2 regions of the Lysinibacillus sp. PWR01 genome follow, and region 2 is predicted to be linked to the other one. Evidence: riboswitches for the same ligand, from Rfam matches in the RefSeq annotation. Region 2 holds a riboswitch; the other holds the start of a gene.
The links. Region 2 has a riboswitch for thiamine pyrophosphate ahead of ACEVFT_RS14925 (ABC transporter substrate-binding protein). Riboswitches for the same ligand answer to the same signal wherever they lie in the genome.
Positions count from the first base shown of each region.

Region 1: another riboswitch for thiamine pyrophosphate. It lies ahead of thiC (phosphomethylpyrimidine synthase ThiC); the one in region 2 lies ahead of ACEVFT_RS14925 (ABC transporter substrate-binding protein).

Region 1 is NZ_JBHERJ010000104.1:13,565-18,080, reverse strand. It holds gene ACEVFT_RS24670 (methyl-accepting chemotaxis protein) at 1-632, shown strand, start outside; gene ACEVFT_RS24665 (AEC family transporter) at 745-1,674, shown strand; TPP riboswitch at 1,744-1,858, shown strand; gene thiC (phosphomethylpyrimidine synthase ThiC) at 1,999-3,777, shown strand; gene ACEVFT_RS24655 (catalase) at 3,899-4,516, opposite strand, start outside.
Region 2 is NZ_JBHERJ010000073.1:48,800-53,315, reverse strand. It holds gene ACEVFT_RS14940 (ABC transporter ATP-binding protein) at 1-415, opposite strand, end outside; gene ACEVFT_RS14935 (ABC transporter permease) at 390-1,163, opposite strand; gene ACEVFT_RS14930 (thiamine-binding protein) at 1,163-1,453, opposite strand; gene ACEVFT_RS14925 (ABC transporter substrate-binding protein) at 1,455-2,450, opposite strand; TPP riboswitch at 2,605-2,715, opposite strand; gene parC (DNA topoisomerase IV subunit A) at 2,836-4,516, opposite strand, start outside.

The DNA.
Region 1 (4,516 bases), on a different contig from region 2:
ATATGGAGACAAATGAGATGAATGGGCGTATCCAGCAGCAAATGGAATCATTGGCCTCTAATATTGCGAATATTAATCAGATTATTGCTTCAATCCAGAGCGTTACCGAGCAGACTAATCTGCTAGCTTTAAACGCAAGTATTGAGGCTGCACGTGCTGGTGAACATGGTAAAGGATTTGCGGTAGTTGCAGAGGAAGTTAGAAAGCTGGCGGAACAATCTAAGAATGAAACAGAAATTATCAAGAGTACAGTAGAAAGCATTCTTGAAAATTCTCAGCAAACGGTTGCAGTCATTGCATCTAATGCAGATTTAATGCACGCTCAAAATGAGTCAGTACAAAGCACGCAACTAGCATTTAAAGATAGCAGTGACTTGTCAGGTTCAATTGCGAATTCTATTAGTGAATTAATGAATAAACTATCTAGTATGTTAGAGCATAAAAATCAGGCAATCATGTCCATCCAAAGTATTTCGGCTATTTCAGAGCAAACAGCAGCTTCTGCAGAACAAGTAAGTGCTTCTGCTATGGATCAACAAGCAGAATTACAAAAAGTAGCAGAGTCTATTCAAAGTATGAACGATATTTCAAATGAGCTACAAGAAGTTGTAAATCGATTTAAGCTTGCTTAAAAGGAAAGGCTGCCTTCAATATAGAGGCAGTCTTTCTTTTATTGTGAAGGTAAGAGAAATTGACCTAAAAAGAATTCAGCACTACTATTAACACTGGAAGGGGGACATTGATATGATGTATCTCGGAATGATTTTCTTTCAAATTGTTGTACCTATTTTAGTGTTACTTGTAATAGGCGCTATACTACAAAAGAAATTTCGCTTTAACTTAAAAGCATTGTCTCAGCTTATTACATATTGCTTTATGCCAGCGGCTGTTTTTGTAAATTTATATGAAACACATGTAGAATTATCTGTTCTGGGAGAAGTCGGATTATTTATTGTGCTCTTTATCGGTAGTCAAATGATACTCAGTCATTTGATGGCGAAAGGGCTAGGTTTAGCCAAAACAGAGGCAGCAGTCTTTAAAAATAGTGTGGTGCTTATTAATTCTGGCAATTACGGTATTCCAGTGGCTCAAATGATTTTTGCCACGCAACCTATTGGCGTAGCCATTCAGGTCATGCTTGTAATCTTTCAAAATATGACTACTTATACATATGGTTTGTACAATTTAATTTCCTCTACGAAGTCGGGTATGACAATCATCAAAGATTTCTTTAAAATGCCCATTATTCATGCACTGATTATAGGCGTTGCTATGAACTATTTTGATATCGGTATACCGCAGTTTATCAAAATACCGGTAGAGCATGTGGCAGATGGATTTATTGCTGTGGCATTAATTACCTTGGGTGCGCAATTGTCACAACTTGAGATCAAATCAATGTTTAATAAAACGGTCTTTGTCAGCTGTTTTACACGATTAATTATTGGACCAGCTGTTGCATTAGTCATTATTTATGTATTGGGATTAGATGGAGTCGTCGCACAATCACTGTTTATAGCCAGTGCCTTTCCAACATCTCGTAATAGCTCTAGTCTAGCATTGGAATATGATGTAGAATCAGCAACAGCCGCGCAAGCTGTTTTATTTTCAACTATTGTGAGCTGTATAACCGTAACAATTGTGATTTATTTTGCAGAAGTATTATTTACCTAGTTAGTTGAAAGATAAAAAATATAACTTCCATCTCTTAGTAATATCTGCTACACTAGCATCAAACTAAATAGTATTAACTAGGGGAGTCTGATGAGTCAGGCTGAGAGGGAAACGCTTAGAGGTTTCTTGACCCTTTGGACCTGATCTGGCTCATACCAGCGTGGGAAAGTTAAGAAGCTATTGCAGAGTATGCAATTAATAGACCTTTACATTCATGGCCGGATCCAAATAATTATTTTGGATTCGGCTTTTATTTATTTGATTGTTGGGGTGAGCTAGATTCGGTCCTTGTATCAAAATATATTTAAGGGAGAGAAGTAGCTCATGTCAGCAATTAGTGAAAAGAATATTACGATTATGTCCAGCTTTGAAGGAAGCAAAAAAGTATATGTGGAAGGATCACGCCCCGATATTTTAGTACCTATGCGTGAAATCGCATTAAGTCCCACAACAGGAAGTTTTGGAAATGAAGAAAATGCACCTATTCGAGTATATGATACGAGTGGTCCTTACACAGATCCGGCCTATCAAGCGGATATTACAAAAGGTTTACCAGTTTTACGACGCACATGGATAGAAGAACGAGGGGATGTTGAAGAATATGAGGGGCGTACGATTAAACCAGAGGATAATGGTTTTCGTCGTGCAGATGACCCCCGTAATCATGAAAATGTCTTTCCTGAATTAGCAAGAAAGCCTTTACGTGCTAAAAAAGGTAAAAATGTAACACAGCTTCATTATGCGCGAAATGGCATTATAACACCTGAAATGGAGTTCGTAGCCATCCGTGAAAATATGGACCCTGAATTTGTTCGTTCAGAAATTGCAGCAGGGCGAGCTATTATGCCTTCTAATATCAATCACCCTGAGGCAGAGCCAATGATTATTGGCCGTAATTTCCATGTGAAAATCAATGCAAACATTGGGAATTCGGCGGTATCTTCGTCCATTGCAGAAGAAGTTGAGAAAATGACGTGGGCAACTCGATGGGGTGCAGATAATATTATGGATCTATCGACAGGTAAGCATATTCATACAACGAGAGAATGGATTATTCGAAATGCTGCAGTGCCAGTGGGAACTGTGCCAATTTATCAGGCTTTAGAGAAAGTGAATGGCATAGCAGAGGATTTAACATGGGAGGTATATCGTGATACCCTTATTGAACAAGCCGAGCAGGGTGTTGATTATTTCACCATTCATGCAGGTGTCCTTTTACGCTATGTACCGCTTACGGTAAATCGTGTAACAGGCATTGTATCTCGTGGGGGTTCTATAATGGCACAGTGGTGTTTATATCATCATCAAGAGAATTTTCTTTATACACACTTTGAGGAAATCTGTGAAATTATGAAAGCTTATGATGTTGCTTTTTCCTTAGGTGATGGTTTACGTCCAGGATCAATTGCAGATGCCAATGACGAGGCACAATTTGCAGAGCTTGAAACACTAGGTGAACTAACGCAAATTGCTTGGAAGCATGATGTTCAGGTGATGGTTGAAGGGCCAGGTCATGTACCGATGCATCTCATAAAAGAAAATATGGATAAGCAATTAGAGGTTTGTAAGGAAGCGCCCTTCTATACATTAGGCCCACTAACAACAGATATTGCTCCGGGTTATGATCATATTACCTCAGCCATTGGTGCAGCGATGATTGGCTGGTTTGGTACAGCGATGCTTTGTTATGTGACACCGAAAGAGCATCTTGGCTTACCGAATCGTGAGGACGTTCGCGTAGGTGTTATTACTTATAAAATTGCTGCACATGCTGCTGATTTAGCAAAAGGGCATCCTGGTGCACAACAACGAGACGATGCACTGTCTAAAGCACGTTTTGAATTCCGTTGGCGTGATCAATTCAATCTGTCATTAGATCCAGAACGCGCAGTGGAATATCATGATGAGACACTGCCAGCAGAGGGAGCAAAAACAGCGCACTTTTGTTCTATGTGCGGTCCTAAATTCTGTAGTATGAGAATTTCACAGGATATCCGTAATTATGCTAAAGAAAAGGATTTAAATACTACTGAAGCGATCCATCAAGGTATGAAGGATAAGGCGGAAGAGTTTAAAAAAGCAGGTAGTCAAATTTACCAATAATGAAAGAAAAGGCTTATGTCAAATTATAGACATAGGCCTTTTCTTAATCAAAAAACTCCATGTGAATGATGGATTCACATGGAGTAAAAGTTGGATTTGGATATCAATAATAAGTGGAATATTAAACGTTTGTTGGTTGTTTTACATATGGGTTTGTAAGGTCCATACCTTCTAATGAAAGACCCATCGCTTTTGCAACACCTTCACCGTATGCTGGATCAGCTAGATAGCAGTGAAGGATGTGACGACGCTTGATGAATTCTTCAACAGAAGCCATATCATTCGCTGTATTTTCAAATAGGCGTTGTTGCTCTTCCGCAGTCAATAGACGGAATAGTTTACCTGGTTGTTCAAAGTAATTATTATCGTCTTCACGGAAGTCATGAATACCTGCATGACCATCAATGCGTAATTCAGGCTCTTTATGGTCTAAGTTATGCTCCCATTCACCATAGCTATTTGGTTCATAGCCTAAAGTTGAACCAAGGTTGCCGTCAAAGCGCATTGCTCCATCGCGGTGGAAAGTACGGAATGGGCATTTTGGTGCGTTAACAGGAAGCATATAGTGGTTTACTCCTAAACGATAGCGTTGTGCATCCGCATAGGCAAAAATACGACCTTGTAACATTTTATCTGGTGAGAAGCTAATACCAGGGATGATGTTAGATGGTGCAAATGCAGCTTGTTCCACTTCTGCAAAGTAGTTGTCCGGGTTTTTATTTAACTCAAACTCACCTAC
Region 2 (4,516 bases):
CACGAATGAACGATACACGCTGCTGCATGCCTCCTGACAGTTCGTTCGGATAGGCATGGATAAAGGAGGCAAGACCAACCTTTTCTAGCCATTCTTTGGCACGTTCCACATCAGGTTTATGCTGCAATTCCTCTACAAGCGTGACATTTTCTAAAATCGTACGCCAGGGTAATAGGCAAGGTTGCTGTGGCATATAGCCAATCGTTCCTCTTTTTTGCTGGATATCCTCTTCATTTAATAAAATGGCTCCTTGATCAATTGGCGAAACACCACCAATTAATTGAAAAAGTGTGCTCTTACCACTGCCTGAAGGACCCACAATGGCCACAAACTCACCATCCCTTACGTCAAATGAAAGTTGATCAAGGACTTTTAGTGCATCGAAGGATTTAGCGATGTTTTGAATGCTGAGCATGATAGCCTCTCCCCTTCACCATGAATTTTTCAATCAAACGAATCCCGCTAAACAATAGTAAGCTCAAGAGAACAATCGCAAAAATTGCCACAAATACACGATCTGTGCGGAAGGAGGACTGAGCTAAGGTCATGTAAACACCAATACCCTTTTTTGCACCGAGCCACTCCGCAATCACAGCCCCCATCACACTATATGTAGCAGCAATTTTAACGCCTGAGAAAATGGCTGGATAGGCATGAGGCCATTCCAGCTTCCAAAAGGTTTGTGCCTTGGTAGCACCGATCATGGCAAAATAATGCTTTAATTCAGGGGCCGTTTGCCTAAATCCATCCATCGCTGCAATGACAATTGGGAAAAAGCACACGAGGCAAATAATAATGAGCTTCGGTAATAAGCCAAAGCCAAACCAAATAATAAGCAATGGTGCCAAGACAAGAATGGGAACATTTTGCGACATAATAAGAATTGGATAAAACAACTCCCGAATGAATGTAAAACGATGCAACACAATCGACACCGTTAGACCACAAGCAATGCCAATGGCCAGACCTAGTAAGGCTAATTGCACCGTAGCAAATACATGTGGTAGAAAGGTTTGATACGACTGAAAGGCTTCCCACAAAATACTACTTGGCGCAGGTAATAACCAATGTGGAACTTCAGCAAAATGCACGATTAGTTCCCATATGAATAAGAGGAAGGCGATAAAAATTATCGTCCTTCCCTTTTGCAATGCACGTTTCATTACTGATATTTCTCCGTTAATGTATCCATCGTAATACCCTTTGGCTGATATAAAATTTTCACTTGTGTAATAACATTAATGGCACCAAGCTCGATCATCTTCTCATTCATTTTTTCAATGATTTGGAGCAATGTAGAAAGCTCGCCTTCCATCGTTGTTTCCAATGGATGTACCTCATATTTCACGCCAGAAGCATCGATCACAGCAATCGCTGCATCCACATAAGGTATAACATCTTCATATTTCTCTGTCTTTGGTATGATTTGCACACTGATTAATGAATTTGCCATCTTAATTGGCCTCCTTTTTAGGTAAGAAATCATTTGTAAAGGCTTGTTTCGCATCAAACTCGCCCTCTAGTACATGATTGCTAGACATCCATTTTGCATAGTTTTCCCACACAGAAAGCTTTTGCTCTCCCCATTGCTTGGCATCATTCTGATATTTATCTGCCAGCCATTCCTGACTTTTATGCACTAGCTCTTTATCTAAATCAGGAGCCGCTTCGATTAACATATCAGCTGCTTCACTTGGGTTTTCTATTGCGTATTCATAGCCTTTTGATGTAGCTGCAACAAAGGCTTTGACAACATCAGGGTTGTCCTGTAGCATTTTTTCATTCGTAGCTAGAACAGGTGTATAGTAATCCAATTGATCACTATAATCCGTTAGATACAGCATATTAATCTTTTCCCCACGCAGCTCAGCTTCAATCCCAGTCCATGCATAATAAATCCAAGCAAAATCAATGTCTTTTTCCATCATTGTGAAGAAATCTAAATCCCCTGCATTGACGATATCTAGCTTATTGATATCTGCCTTTTCTGTTTGCATTAATGATTGGAGAACGGCTTGCTCTAATGGCGCACCCCAACCACCATAAGTTTTACCTTCAAAATCCTTTGGCGATGTAATGCCTTTTGATGCAATAGAAGCAAAGCCAGATGTATTATGCTGAATAATCGCTGCGATAGAGACCAGCGGCACATCTTGTACACGCGCCTGTGTAATGCCTTCCTGATAGCTCACGCCAAATTCTGCCTTTCCAGAAGCAACAAGCTGATCTGCGCCCGCCTCACCAGGCATAATTATCTCAACATCTAAGCCCTGTTCCTCAAAATAACCAAGTTTTTTTGCGACATACAGACCTGTATGATTCGTATTCGGTGTCCAATCCAGTACCACAGACACCTTTTTCAGCTTGTCAGTTGCCTGCTTGTCCTCCTTGTCACTACAGCCCACTAAAGTCAAAAGTGCTGCCAATAGAATAAATAACCATTTTTTCATGCGAAAGCCTCCCAGTTTGTAATATGAAAGTGTTCATGAATGAATGTTGTCACCAGAAGAAAGCGTATACAAGGTTTTCAAACTATTGCTTGAAAACATAAAAAAACGCCTAGGATTCCTCCCAGACGTATTACAATCATTCTTCAAAACTTTGCTTTTTTGAATAGATGTTCCCTACGCTGGTACGAGCCAAATCAGGTTCAAAGGGTCAGCGTCTATCGGACACAATCTCAGCTAGCAACTACTAGCCCCCCTACATTCTTTCGCTATGAACTTTTCGATGATTATTATACCCATAGTTACACTTAAATGACAAGGTGCTATTTTTGAATAGCGATTGTATTCAAGACAAAAGCCCAGCTCTCCTAAGAGACTGGGCATGATATTAGCTAGGTTTTTGTTCTTTTTTGGCTGTTAATACATGGGAAATCGCCCCATCTGTTGCAATATCCACTTTAAACGAACCGTTGGAATGGCGATCTGCACGAGACAATGCTTGTACAGCAATTACCTCTTGAACGCCTTTTTCGGTTTCAATCACAACCTGCTCCTCGTCTGTCGCTTGTATAACTGCTACAATTCGGTGAGGATTTGCTTTTAACTCTGTTAATACTTTTAGTCCGCGTTTTGCACGACTTGCTACTTCAACTTCAGCGACATTCATTTTCTTCACGGCTCCACGCTGTGTCACAATCACTACATATTGTGTAACATCAGGCTGTAGCACATTGACACCAACTAAGGCTTCTCCATCTTTTAGCGTGATCCCTTTCACACCGCCTGTTTTCACACCTGTAACGGGTAGTTCCTCCATCGGGAAACGAATCGCATAGGCTGTATCCGTTGTTAGCATCAGTTCTACATCATCCGTCACAAACGATGCATAGATCATCGCATCACCAGCCTTGACGTTCATCGTTTTAATTGGCTTTGAATAACGTGTTACCGCATAGTCTGCGAGTGGTGAGCGCTTAATTTGACCATCTTTTGTGGCTGTGAAGACATACGTATTGGGCTGTTCAAATGTTTCAAAGCCATAGACCGCAATAATCGATTCATCTTCCCCTGTTGGGACAATACTGGAAATATGCTGGCCCAGGTCCTTCCAGCGTATGTCAGGAAGCTCATGAACAGGTTGATAAATATAATTGCCACGATTTGTGAACAGCAATAGATGGTGCTGTGTATTTAAGTTTGCTTCATACAATAAATAATCCGAATCCTTCATGGCAAAATCTTGCCCGTTTGAAGCGGCATGAGAACGTGTCGATGTACGTTTAATATAACCGTCCTTCGTCACTGTCACGACAACCTCTTCACTTGGCACAAGGACATCTAATGTAATTTTAATTTCTTCAATTTCTTGCTCAATCTTCGAGCGACGTGGCTCTGTAAAGCGTTTCTTAATGTCTAGCAACTCTTGTTTAATAACACGTACTAGCTTGGCTTCACTTTGTAGAATGCCCTCTAGCTTGGCAATTAACTTATTTAATTCGTCCTGTTCCTGACGAAGCTCTGTAATATCCGTATTCGTTAAACGATATAATTGTAGGCTTACAATGGCCTCTGCTTGTACCTCTGTAAAATCAAACTTCGCTTGTAAATTAAGCTTCGCATCCTTCTTATCATTAGAAGAACGAATCGTCGCAATCACTTCATCTAAAATGGAAAGGGCTTTAATTAAGCCTTCTACAATATGAGAACGGTCCTTTGCCTTTTGTAAATCGTAAATGGAGCGGTTTGTCACTACTTCTTTTTGATGGGCGATATACGCGTCCAGCAATAATGGCAATGTCATCATCGTTGGGCGACGATTGTGGATGGCAATCATATTAAAATTATAAGCTACCTGTAAATCCGTTGTTTTAAACAAGTACTGTAAAATTCCTTGCCCTGGTACATCCTTTTTCAGCTCAATCACGACACGTAAGCCTGTACGGTCTGATTCATCTCGAATTTCCGCAATACCTTCTAGTCGTTTATCTACACGTTGCTCATCAATTTTTTTCACAAGATTCGCTTTATTTACATCGTATGGTAACTCCGTGATAACAATTTGCTCTTTA